3 regions of the Janthinobacterium leeuwenhoeki genome follow, and region 3 is predicted to be linked to each of the others. Evidence: predicted binding sites of a transcription regulator. Region 3 holds the regulator's gene; each other region holds the start of a gene.
What was found. The regulator FliA, encoded in region 3, starts transcription of late flagellar genes. The targets are predictions, from matches to a motif close to CTAAAGTTTNNNNNNNNNNNGCCGNTA.
Positions count from the first base shown of each region.

Region 1: ACQ4WS_RS03820 (flagellar protein FliT) is a predicted target of FliA. The motif match lies at 1,195-1,221, and genes of this name have one in related genera.
Region 2: ACQ4WS_RS03480 (DUF5610 domain-containing protein) is a predicted target of FliA. The motif match lies at 3,129-3,155, and genes of this name have one in related genera.

Region 1 is NZ_JBNYXT010000003.1:101,857-106,171, forward strand. Features, by position in the region: gene ACQ4WS_RS03815 (type IV pilus assembly protein FimV) at 1-432, shown strand, start outside; gene ACQ4WS_RS03820 (flagellar protein FliT) at 855-1,151, opposite strand; gene ACQ4WS_RS03825 (M13 family metallopeptidase) at 1,361-3,439, shown strand; gene ACQ4WS_RS03830 (class I SAM-dependent methyltransferase) at 3,509-4,159, shown strand.
Region 2 is NZ_JBNYXT010000003.1:34,335-38,649, reverse strand. Features, by position in the region: gene ACQ4WS_RS03495 (DUF1345 domain-containing protein) at 1-616, shown strand, start outside; gene ACQ4WS_RS03490 (HPF/RaiA family ribosome-associated protein) at 813-1,190, shown strand; gene ACQ4WS_RS03485 (GGDEF domain-containing protein) at 1,453-2,418, shown strand; gene ACQ4WS_RS03480 (DUF5610 domain-containing protein) at 2,449-3,057, opposite strand; gene sbcB (exodeoxyribonuclease I) at 3,204-4,315, shown strand, end outside.
Region 3 is NZ_JBNYXT010000014.1:99,930-104,244, forward strand. Features, by position in the region: gene flhF (flagellar biosynthesis GTPase FlhF) at 110-1,438, shown strand; gene ACQ4WS_RS13500 (MinD/ParA family ATP-binding protein) at 1,431-2,294, shown strand; gene ACQ4WS_RS13505 (RNA polymerase sigma factor FliA) at 2,340-3,071, shown strand; gene ACQ4WS_RS13510 (flagellar motor protein) at 3,053-3,799, shown strand; gene motD (flagellar motor protein MotD) at 3,805-4,315, shown strand, end outside.

The DNA of each region.
Region 1 (4,315 bases), on a different contig from region 3:
GCATTGGACGAGAAAAACGCAGCCCTGAATGACAAGCTCGGGGAGTTGGAGGGCAAAATCGGTGCCTTGCAAAAGGCGCTGGCGCTGCCCGTCGCCGCCGCCGTTGCGCCTGCTGCCGCGCCGGCCGAGGTGCAGGCGCCGCATGCCAAGCCCAAGCCCCTGGTGCCGCCAGCGGGCGCGAAGGAAAAGAAGGCGGGGGGCAACGGCTTGCTGTGGCTCGGCATCGCTACTCTGGTCTTCCTGTTGCTGACGGCGGTCATCGTGTATATCGTGCGCAAGCGCAAGCCGGCAGCCGCGCCGGGCGCGCCGTCGAAATACTGGGTCTTGCTGCGCAAGCCGTTCGGCCGCAAGAAGAAGGATGCGCCCGTGCTGACGGAGGCCGTGGAAGATGGGGCGCAGGCTGCTCCGGAGCCGGAGCCATTCTCGCGTTAAGGCTACTGCAAGGCGCGCTCAAATTTGATATAAAAAAAGATATTCAAAAAAGACAGAAAAATGCGTGTCTATTGTGTTGCCTATTTTTAAAAGATGGTGATATGATTAACTCAGTGGACTTGCTCTACGACAAAAACAGTCCCAGCCTGCGCAGTCACCAACGATAGTGTGGCGCGACAAACAGGTGTAGCGTTGCATAAACGCCTGGGTCTGGAAGCGGTTTGCGATGCCGACGATGTGCTCGCGAACGCCGGATGCAACCGGCAGCGAGGCGACGCCAGGAGATACCTGGGGCTCGCCTTCCAAATTCCCCTCCCTGCTTGCCGGGCGCCGCAGATGCCGCGCTTCCCCGGCACGGCGGCAGACGTAAAAAAAGCACCCACGGGTGCTTTTTTTGTTTCTGGCGCGGCAAGCTTGCTTATTTACATGCGGGCGCGCGAGCCCTGCATGGCGTTCGGCAACTGCGTCATCCACGCTTCCGTGATGCTGCGGATTTCGCGGTCATTGGCCAGGATTTGCTTGAGCAAGTCGATCTTGCGCTGGCGCGAGGCGCCGGCCAGGGCGGGCACCTTGCCCGTCAAGGTCGGGCTGGCGGCGCTGGCGCACTGGTTTTCCAGGGCGTCCAAGCCATCCCAGTCGCTCGAACGTGCGGCCACGACCATTTTATTGGTCATTCCTGCAATATTTTCATACATCGAGAGAACGTCGTTGGAGGTCATGAGCACACCCGTAACTAGTGAATGGATTACCGCTTGTCTAGATTAACGGCAGGTTCGGCGGGAACTTGAGGGTGTTTTTGAAAAAAAAGTGAAAATAGTGTGGATGGTTTTGGCTGGCCACCGGAATCGTCCGCCTAGCCGTTTGTCCGCAGGCGAAAAAGGTATCATTTCAGGCTATGATTTTGCTTGTTTTCATCGAAAGGATCGCCATGCACGGTTTGCGTTTCCCCTGGCTCCGGACGCCAGTCCAGGCTGCCATCGTCCTCGTCCTGGCCGGCGTCTCGCTGACCGGTTTGCCGCTCCAGGCGCTTGGCCAGCAAGCGGCCGCAGACGCTGCTGCCCTCGCTGCCCCCGCTGCCCCCCGGGCTTTGCCCGGCGACGACTTTTATGACTATGTGAACGGTGACTGGCTGCGCGGCACGGCCATTCCCGCCGACCGCAGTAGCTGGGGTTCGTTCGCCATGCTCTCCAACGCGACCAACGAGCGCATCATCGGCCTCGTTGAAGGCCTGGCGACGGCTCCACAGACGGACGCGGCAGCGCGCCAGGTCAGCGATTTTTACCGTTCCTGGATGGATGAATCGGCTATCGAGGCAAAAGGCTGGACCCCGATCAAGCCCTTGTTGACAAAGATCAATGGCATACGCGACCAGGCAGGACTGGCCCGCGCGCTGGGCGAGAGCTTGCGCGCCGATGTCGATCCGCTCAACGCCACCAATTTTTATACGGAAAATCTGTTTGGCCTGTGGGTGGCGCAAGACTTGAACGACACCACGCGCAATGTGGCCTACCTGCTGCAGGGCGGACTGGGCTTGCCCGACCGCGCCTTCTATCAGGGCGACAGCGCCCGCATGCAGGGCTTGCGCACGGGCTACCAGGCGCATATCGCCGCCATGCTCCAGCAAGCCGGCTACAGCGATGCGCCGGCCCGCGCCGCGCGCGTGTTTGCGCTGGAGCAGCAAATTGCTGCGAGTCACGCCAGCCGCGAGGATTCGGCCGATGTCGCCAAGGGCAATAACGCGTGGCGCGCCGCCGACTTCGCCAGCAAGGCGCCGGGACTGGACTGGAAAGCCTTCTTCCAGGCGGCCGGCCTGGGCCAGCAGACGGATTTCATCGTCTGGCATCCGTCAGCCATGACGGGCAGCGCCGCGCTGGTGGCGAGCGTGCCGCTGGCCACGTGGAAAGATTTCCTCGCCTTCCACGCCATCAACCATTTCAGCAGCACCTTGCCGAAGGCGGCTGCCGAGCAGCGCTTTGTCTTCTATGGCAGCGCCCTGAGCGGCACGCCGCAGCAGTCACCGCGCAGCAAGCGGGCGCTGGCCGCGACGAATGCGGCCCTGAGCGACGCCGTCGGCAAGCTGTATGTGGAACGCTATTTCCCGCCTGAATCGAAAGCCCGCGTGCAAGACATGGTGACGAATATCGTCGCCGCCTTCTCGCGCCGCATCGACAAGCTGGACTGGATGGCGCCGGCCACCAAGGCGCAGGCGCAGGAAAAACTCAAGACCCTGTACGTGGGCGTGGGCTATCCGGAACGCTGGACCCGCTATGCGGGCTTGCGCGTGGTGCGCGGCGATGCCCTGGGTAATGTGCAGCGGGCGGAACAGTTTCACTATCGCCAGGCGCTGGCCAAGCTGGGCCAGTCCCCTGACCGCAAGGCCTGGGCCATGCCGGCACAGCTGGTCAATGCCGTCAACCTGCCGCTGCAAAATGCGCTGAACTTCCCGGCCGCCATCTTGCAGCCGCCGTTTTTCGACCCGCAGGCGTCCGATGCGGCCAATTATGGCGGCATCGGCGCCACCATCGGCCACGAGATCAGCCACAGCTTTGACGACCAGGGCGCCCAGTTCGACGCCCAGGGCAAGCTGCGCGACTGGTGGACGCCAGCCGACCTGGCGCATTTCCAGTCGGCATCCAAGCAATTGGTGGCGCAGTTTGCGGCCTATAAGCCGTTCCCCGACCTGGGCGTGAATGGCCAGCTGACCCTGAGCGAAAATCTGGCCGACCTGGCCGGCGTGGCGGCCGCGCATGACGCGTTCACCTTGTCGCAGCAGGGCAGGCCGGTGCAGCCGGACGCGGACCGCGCATTCTTCACGGGCTATGGCGTCAGCTGGCGCAGCAAGGCGCGCGAAGCGGCGGCGCGCCAGCAAATCCTCACGGATGGCCATGCGCCTGCCCAATACCGCGCCGCCACCGTGCGCAACCTCGACGCCTGGTACCCGGCCTTCGACGTCCAGCCGGGGCAGCAGCTGTACCTGGCGCCGGAACAGCGCGTGCGGGTCTGGTAAGTGCGCTTGCGCTGCCGGCCGGGGCGCCGGCCGGCAGCGTAAAATGCGCCCATCGATGACAGGAGCGCCATGAAGCCGACCCCACCGCAATATCCGCAAGATCCCATCCACGCCATCACGGGCCGCACCCTGGCCCATTACGACGCCAGTGCCGAGCAGTTTTTCGAAGGCACGCGCGACCACGACGTCAGCCAGAACATCAACGCGCTGATAAAAGCCATCAACATGCCGGCGCCCCTGGATATTCTCGACCTGGGTTGCGGCCCGGGCCGCGATTTGAAGGCGTTTACGGCCATGGGGCACCACGCGACGGGCGTCGATGGCTGCCCCCGCTTCGTCGAGATGGCGCGCGCCTACAGCGGTTGTACCGTGTGGCAGCAGGATTTCGTCGACCTCGATCTGCCCGCCGCGCACTTCGACGGCGTGTTCGCGAATGCCGTGCTGTTCCACGTGCCCAGCGCCGCCTTGCCCGGCGTGCTGCGCGCCCTGCATGCGTGCCTGAAGGAGGGGGGCGTGCTGTTCAGCTCGAACCCGCGCGGGCAGAACCAGGAAGGCTGGAATGGCGCGCGCTATGGCAGTTATTACGACGAAGAGACGTGGGCCGCGTATGTGCAGGCGGCCGGTTTCAGCCTGATCGAGGAATATTATCGTCCGCCCGGCTTGCCGCGCGCGCAGCAGCCGTGGCTGGCTACCGTCTGGCGCAAGGATACGGTGGCGTAATCGGCGATGTTGCTGCTGTGTTAGGAACCGTACAGAGGCTTTGATCCTCCTTGCGTAATATGGACACATCGACACGCAGCAAGCAGTTTGCAACAGCGTGTGAGCCGCAGTACCGGCCCTTGCGGGCTGGACAACAGATGTACCAACTACAGTGAG
Region 2 (4,315 bases), on a different contig from region 3:
GAGCATGGCCACGGCCATCGGCGTGGCGGCCGGCCTGCTGCTGCCCGCATCCTGGCAACAGATGACGCGTTTGCTGACGGCGTGGAACGTGGCCGTCTGGTTCTACCTGGCGACGATGGCCTGGATGATGATGCGCGCCAACCACCACAAGGTGAAGGCGATGGCGGCGCGCCAGGATGAGCGGGCCACCACGGTGTTGTCGGCCCTGTCCATCGCATCCGTGATGAGCCTGGTGGCCATCGTCTCGCAGCTATCCTCGATGAAAGACCTGGCGCCGGACGAGCGCGCGCTGCACTACGGCTTGACGATCCTGACCCTGGTCGGCTCCTGGTTCCTCGTCGGCACCCTGTTCTGCTTCCACTATGCCCACCTGTACTACCAGGCCGACCCCACACTACGCCCCCTGAAGTTTCCCGACGACGAACAAAACCCCGATTACTGGGATTTTCTGTATTTCGCCTTCACCATCGCCGTGGCCGTGCAAACGTCGGACGTCTGCGTGCAGACGCGCATGATGCGGCAGATTGTGCTGGGACAATCCGTGCTGAGCTTTTTCTTCAACCTGGTCGTGCTGGGGCTGTCGATCAATATTGCCGCCGGCCTCATTAATGGGTAAGCAACTGGGAAAAAGAATTCTGTAGGGAAACTTGACCTAACTGAAGGGTTAAGCTCATCTTAATCGTGCGCACCCTCTTGAAATACTGGAAAGAGGAGTAAGATAAGTTCCATGCACAGAGGTCCTGTGCATGAGGCAGCAACCAGGCCGCAGCACGCCTGAGATGGGTTTTTTTTGAATTGACAGGAGTAAGCATATGCAAATCAATATTCATACCGACAGCACCATCGCCAACACCGCTGGACTGAACGAACATGTGCAATCCGTACTTGAAAGCGCACTCAACCGCTTCCGCGACAACCTGACCCGCATCGAAGTTCACATCAGCGATACGAATGGCCCCAAAGGCGGCGCCGACGATATCCGCTGCGTCATGGAAGCACGCGTTGCTGGCTATCAGCCGATTGCCGTGACCGAACAGAACGCCACCGTGCATCAAGCCGTTGCCGGCGCCACGGACAAACTGAAACGCGCCATCGATAGCGCCCTGGGCCGCCTGCAAGACAGCAAGCGCCATGCCACCGGCAAAAATGCCGTGATCGATACGGCCGAAGCGGAAGAAACCGCCGAGTAATTCCCCAACCCGCAGGATTTCCAGAGACTGAGGCAGCCGTTCAAGGCTGCCTTTGCACATCTGCCCCACCTTTCGCTTGCAGCAACATCCATGGCACAAAAGCAAGCATTCCAGATTATTAACGCGACAATGAAATAATTGTCGTATTTCTCACAGTAAGTGACATCAGGCAAGCCTTTGCCGTTACAGCCAAGGCCGCTTTACGCTATCATGAAGCTACCGGCCCCCTGCTCGCGCGCGCCGGATTTTTGAAAGTGTGATTGTGGAACAGATCGGCAACTTCGGCGCTTCAGGCTGCAACATCGGCGATTTACAGTTATTTCGCGATGGAGCGGACAGCAACACGGCAGCCATGCTGGCGCCCTGCCCCGTCATGCGCCTCGAAGCGGGCGAAGCCATTGCCGACACACATGGCGCCAGTCTGTACATCGTCTTGCGCGGTTCGCTGGCCGTGGCCGCCGACATCCACACGGGCATGGATGACGGCACCGTCAGCAAGGTCTTGCCCGGCGAAAGCGTGGGCGAACAATCGGTGCTCGATGAAGCGAGCAACCTGGCCGCCATTTCCGCCCTGGAAGAAACCGACTTGCTGGTAATCGACGCGGCCATCGTCTGGGAATTGATCGAGCAATCGAACGGCCTGGCGCGCAACCTGCTGCGCCTGCTGTCCTTCCGCATCCGCGCCGCGAATGCCCTGCTGCGCCGCCGCCAGAAGCTGGGCGAATTCTACCGCCAGCTGTCGATGGTCGACAGCCTGACGGGCTTGTACAACCGCGCCTGGCTGACCGACTTGCTGCCAAACATGATCGTCACGGCCCACGCCAGCGCATCGCCCCTGTCGCTGGTGATGATCGACCTCGACCATTTCAAGCGTTTCAACGACACGCACGGCCACCAGGCGGGCGACCAGGCATTGCGCATCGCCGCGCAAGTGCTGGGCGCAGCCCTGCGACCCACGGATTTTGCCGTGCGCTATGGTGGCGAGGAAATGATGGTGATCTTGCCCGATACCAACGAACACGTGGCCCTGCGGGTGGCCGAGCGCCTGTGCGAACGCATGCAGCACGCCGTCATCTTCGCCGACATGCGCAGCGCGCTGCCGCACATCACGGGTTCCTTCGGCGTGGCCAGTCTGGCGGCGGAACAGGACGACGAAGCGTTGATCGCGGCGGCGGACGCGGCTCTCTACCGCGCCAAAGCATCGGGCCGCAACCGCGTAAGCACCTGATATTCTCAGGCGCTTCCGGCGTAATATTGTTCAGGCAGCCTTGCTGTCGGCCGGCTTGGCCGCGTCATCCTTCTTGCTGCTGTGCGCGGCGATGAAATCCGCGTAGCCCTTCTGCACCAGCGCATACGTCTTGTCGATATTGCCGGCTATATCGCCTTGCAACACTTTCAAGCCGCCCAGAATATCGCGCGCTTCCTTGAAGCCTTTTTCCATGCCGCCGCTGATGGTGTCCATGAACTTGCTCAGGGCCGTATCGTCGTCCATGCCGGGATTCTGTTTCTTGTAGGCATCAAAAAATCCCGTCGACAGCGATACAATGCGGCTCGCCGTCGCTTCGGCGCTGTTATCCTGCGAAGCCTCGTTCTGGATCGCGTCCTCGCCGTACTGGCCCTTCAGCGCTTCATTGATGTTGGTGATGGCCGTCTTGTACAGCAGCGCCAGCGGCTCGTTCTCGGAACCGATCGACACGTTCAGCGAGGCCTGCATGATGGACGCGTTCAATTGCAGCTTGCTGCGGTCACTCACGCTCATTTCAGTCTTGACGCCGTGCTGGACTTTATCGTCCTTGCCGGCAACGCCCGTACTGACGGAAGTCACGGAAGGGGTGGAATTGCCGCTTGCGGCGATGGGAATTGACACGATAGACCTCCTTGAACGGGCAATATATGCCACCATGCGGGAAACGCGATGATGACCATGCTCTCATGTAGTATCGGCAGGTTTTCAGAAAACTGTAGCAGCGACTCCTTGAGCGGCCCAGATAACCAATTAAGCAACGACCATCAATGACTACCCAGACTTTCCTTTGGCACGACTACGAAACCTTTGGCGCCCAGCCGCGCCGCGACCGCCCGGCCCAGTTCGCCGCCATCCGCACGGATGCGGACCTCAACGAGATCGGCGAACCGATCATGCTGTATTGCCAGCCTGCCAATGATTTCCTGCCCGACCCGCAATCGTGCCTGATCACGGGCATCACGCCGCAGCAATGTCTGCAGCTGGGCGTGCCCGAGCACCAGTTCGCCGCCACCATCGAAGCGGCCTTTTCGGAACCGGGCACCATCGGCGTGGGCTATAACACTATCCGTTTCGACGATGAAGTCACGCGTTTCCTGTTCTGGCGCAACCTGATCGACCCGTATGCGCGCGAATGGAAAAACCATTGCGGCCGCTGGGACATCCTCGACGTGGTGCGCATGACGCACGCGCTGCGCCCGGAAGGCATCGAATGGCCGAAGCGTGACGATGGCCAGACCAGTTTTAAGCTGGAACACTTGAGCAAGGCCAATGGCCTGGTCCACGAAGCGGCGCATGATGCGCTGTCCGACGTGCGCGCCACCATCGCCCTGGCCCGCCTGATCAAGCAGAAACAGCCGAAACTGTTCGAATTTTGCCTGGCCCTGCACAAGAAGGACAAGGTCGCCAGCGAAATGGGCATGCACCTGGCCGCCGGCGAGCGCCAGCCCTTCCTGCACGTGTCGGGCATGTTCCCCGCCGAGCGGGGCTGCCTGGGCGTCGTCTGGCCGCTGGCCACACATCCGAGCAACAAAAATGAAATCCTCGTCTGGGATTGCGCCTACGACCCGCGCGAACTGTTCGCGCTGGATGCCGACACCATCCGCACGCGATTGTTTACGCGCAAGGACGCCATGCCGGAAGGCATGACGCGCCTGCCCGTGAAAAGCGTGCACCTGAACAAGTCGCCCATGCTGGTCGGCAATTTAAAGACCTTGTCGCCGGCCATGGCCGCGCAATGGGGCATCGATCTGGACGCGGCGAAGGTCAACGCGCAGCTGGCCGCCACGGCGCCAAACATGGATGCGACCTGGGCCGAAGTGTTCCAGCGCCCGGGCGCGCATGCGGCGCTGGACGTGGATGAAGATTTGTACAATGGTTT
Region 3 (4,315 bases):
TGTCCGGGTGATCTGTGTCCATGTGGAAGACAGCACCCAAGCAACAGGAGTCGACGATGGTCACACAGTTCAGCCAATATTGCGCCACCCCCGCCTTGGGAGGCCGGTCATGAATGTGAAGAAATTTACCGGCGCCTCGTCGCGCGATGCGCTGCGCAAGGTGCGCGAAGCGCTGGGTCCCGATGCCGTGATCCTGTCGAACCGCCAGGCCGATGGCGTGGTGGAAATCCTCGCGCTGGCCAATGACGATGCCGCTTCGCTGGCGTCGCCGCCGGCCGCCTCCGAAATGGCCCAGCCCCGTCCCCAGTTGCAGACCCAGTTCGCCACGCCGCAGCGTGCGGCCGCCCCGGCCCAGCGCCCGGCTGCGCCACGTCCTGCTGCACCGCGCCAGGCTGCCTCTGAGCCAGTGGATATGGCCCGCATGCAGCAGATGATGGCCAGCGCGCTGGCACACGTCAAAGAAAACGCCGCCGCCGAAATGAGCGGCATGATGAATGAAATCCGCGCCATGCGCGGCATGATGGAAACCCAGCTGGCGGAAATCTCCTGGGGTTCGACGCAGCAGCGCGAGCCGCAAAAAGCCGTCGTGCTGCGCGAAATGCTGGCCGCCGGTTTTTCCGCCAGCCTGGCGCGCTACCTGATCGACAAGCTGCCGGCCGGCCTGGATGGCGCGCAAAGCATGCGCTGGATCAAGACTGTCCTCAGCCGCAACCTGAATACGGTGGCCAATGAAGACGCCATGCTGGAGCAGGGCGGCGTGTTTGCCCTGGTGGGCCCGACCGGTGTCGGCAAGACCACCAGCACGGCCAAGCTGGCGGCCCGCTGCGTCATGCGCCACGGCCCGGAAAAGCTGGCCCTGATCACCACGGATGCCTACCGTATCGGCGCGCATGAACAGCTGCGCATCTACGGCAAGATCCTCGGCGTGATGGTGCATTCGGTGAAGGATGAGGCGGACTTGCGCATCGCTCTGAAGGAGCTCAAGAACAAGCACACGGTGCTGATCGATACGGTGGGCGTGAGCCAGCGCGACCAGATGGTCACGGAACAGGTGGCCATGCTGTCAGGCGCCGGCGCGGACGTGAAACGTTTGCTGTGCCTGAACTCGACGGCGACGCAGGAAACGTTGAACGAAGTGGTGCGCGCCTACCAGGGCAGCGGCCTGGCCGGCTGTATCATGACCAAGCTCGATGAAGCGGCCTCGATCGGCAATGTGCTCGACGTGGTGATCCGCCAGAAACTGAACCTGTTTTATGTGTCGAACGGCCAGCGCGTGCCGGAAGACCTGTACCTGGCCGACCGCGGCTACCTGATCGACCGCGCCTTCAAGCTCAAGCGCGATGCGGCGGCGACGCAGTTTTCCGATGCCGAACTGCCGCTCTTGATGGCACAGGCAGCCGCCCGCAACAATGAAGCGCGCGGGGTGCGCCTTGGCTAATTTCGATTTCGACCAGGCCGAAGGCTTGCGCCGCATGCTGGCCGGCCCGCAGCCGCGCGTCATGACATTCCTCTCGGCTACGCCGCAGGACGACAAGGGCGCCATGCTGGTCAACCTGGGCGCCTCGCTTGTCTACGGCGGCAATGACGTGCTGCTGCTCGACGCCAGCGGCGGCAGCGATGGCGTGGCTGCGCGCCTGGGACTGGCGCACGGCGCCAGCCTGCGCGACGTGGCGCGCCAGCAATGCGCCTTGAACCAGGTCATCCACCAGGTGCAGCAAGGCTTTGGCGTGGCCAGCCTGGGCGCGCGCAACCATTTGATGGACAGCATGGACTATGCGGGCGAGGACGAACTGCGCCGCCTGGGCAAGACTTTCGACGTGCTGGCGCGCCAGAGCGGCATCGTGCTGGTCGACGGCGTCGTGGCCGACGAGGGCGATTGCTTCCCCGTGCCGCTGATGGCTTCGTCCGATATCGTCGTGCAAGTGTCTACCAGCGCCACCTCGATCAAGGCGGCGTACTGCCTGATCAAGCGCCTGAGCCAGGAACTGGGACGCCGTCCGTTCGGCATTCTCGTCACGGGCGCTTCCGAATCCGAGGCAAAAGTGGTATACGATAATATGACGCAGGCGGCGAGCCGCTACCTGGCCGTGAAGCTGACCTCGATGGGCTCGGTGCCTGCCGATGAATATCTGCATCGCGCGGCGCGGCTGGGCCGCAGCGTGGTCGATGCGTTTCCGCTGGCGGGCGCTTCGGTGGCGTTTCGCGGACTGGCCGAGCGGCTGGCCCGTTCGGCGTCGCCGGTGCTCGGCGGCACCTTGTACCAGACGGGGAGCCCGCACCAGTTCAGCGCCTGAATCGAACCGTAGCACCAGATAAGATAAGAAAACAATAAGCAGCCTATGTACACGGTCAAAGGGAAATCGAACAAGGACTATTTGCTGACGGAGCACATTCCGCTGGTGAAGCGTCTGGCGCACCATATGAAGGCGAAATTGCCGCCTTCGGTCGAGGTCGATGACCTGATCCAGGCCGGCATGATCGGCCTGCTCGATGCCATCAGCCGCTATGAAGAAACGCATGGCGCGCAATTCGAGACGTATGCCGTGCTGCGCATCCGCGGCGCCATGCTTGACGAATTGCGCACCAGCGACTGGCTGCCGCGCAGCATGCGCCAGAACATGCGCAAGATCGAAGAGGCGATGAGCACCTTGCAGCAGCGCCTGGGCCACCCGCCGACGGAGTCGGAAGTGGCGAAACTGCTGAAGATGTCGCTGGCCGACTACCAGGAAATGCTGGGCGACGGCGGCGGCCACCAGTTGGTGTACTACGAAGACTTTCATGACCCGGACGGCAATGACAGCTTCCTCGACCGCCATTGCGTGGACGAGGACAGCGACCCCTTGCGTTCCCTGCTCGATACCGATTTCCGGCAATCCGTGATCGATGCCATCGACGCGCTGCCACCACGCGAGAAAATACTCATGGGCCTGTATTACGAAGAAGAGCTGAATCTGAAGGAGATCGGCGCGGTGATGGGCGTGTCCGAATCGCGCGTCTCGCAGCTGCATACCCAGGCCGTCGCGCGCCTGCGCGCAACCTTGAGGGAGCAGGCGTGGACTGGTCCAGCGTAATCGGGCTGGCGCTGGCGCTGGCGGGCCTGTTGGTCGGCCAGGCACTGGAAGGCGGCAAGATGGCCTCCCTGCTGCAGCCGGCCGCCTTTGCCATCGTGGTCATCGGCACCTTCGGCGCCGTGCTGCTGCAAACGCGGCTGCGCACCTTCGTGCGCGGCCTGGAAATGCTGCGCTGGGTGTTCCTGCCGCCTGCCGACACGCGCGCCGCGCTGGCGCGCGACATCGGGCAATGGAGCCTGACGGCGCGCCGCGACGGCCCGCTGGCGCTTGAACGCCTGATGGAAAACACTGCCGACCGTTTCAACGCCAAGGGTTTGCGGATGATCGTCGACGGCATCGCGCCCGACAAGCTGCGCCAGCTGCTCGACGTGGAAATTTCCGCCTATGAGCTGGCCGAACGCCAGGCCGTCAAGGTGTGGGAGTCTGCCGCTGGCTATTCGCCCACCATCGGTATCCTGGGCGCCGTGCTGGGCCTGATCCACGTGATGGAAAACCTCACCGACCCCAGCAAATTAGGCAGCGGCATCGCCGTGGCGTTTGTCTCGACCATCTATGGCGTGGGCCTGGCCAATCTGCTGTTCCTGCCGGTGGCCAATAAACTCAAGGCCATCGTCTCGCGCCGCGTGCTGCAATACGAAATCACGGCCGCCGTGCTGTACGACATCGCCACGGGCGACCACACGCGCATCATCGAAGAGCGCGTGGCCAGCCTGCTGCACGAGCACTGAGCATGATGCGGCGCGCGCGCAGGAAGTATGATGAGGAACCGGACAATCAGGACCGCTGGCTGATCTCGTATGCCGACTTCATCACCTTGCTGTTCGCCTTTTTCGTCGTGATGTATGCGATTTCGCAAGTCAATGAAGGTAAATACCGCGTTTTCCAGAATGCCATCGGCCAGGCCTTCAGCCTGGAAAAGGGTGCGCCACCCATCATCATGGAAGCACCGCAAGCGATCCCGCTGCCGAATCCCGCCCTGAAACGCCGCGCGGAAGCCATCCGCCGCGAGCGCGAACACATGACGCGCCTGGCGCAGGACCTGACCTCCACCCTGGCGCCACTGGTCAAAGAGGGTAAAGTCCGCGTGACGCAGACGAGCCGCGGCGTGAGCGTGGAAATCAATGCCAGCGTGCTGTTCGATCCGGGCGCGGCGCGCCTGACGACGGAGTCGGACCAGGCCTTGCGCGCCGTCGCCGTGCTGCTCAAGGACGATACGCACGACGTGCAGGTGGAAGGGCATACGG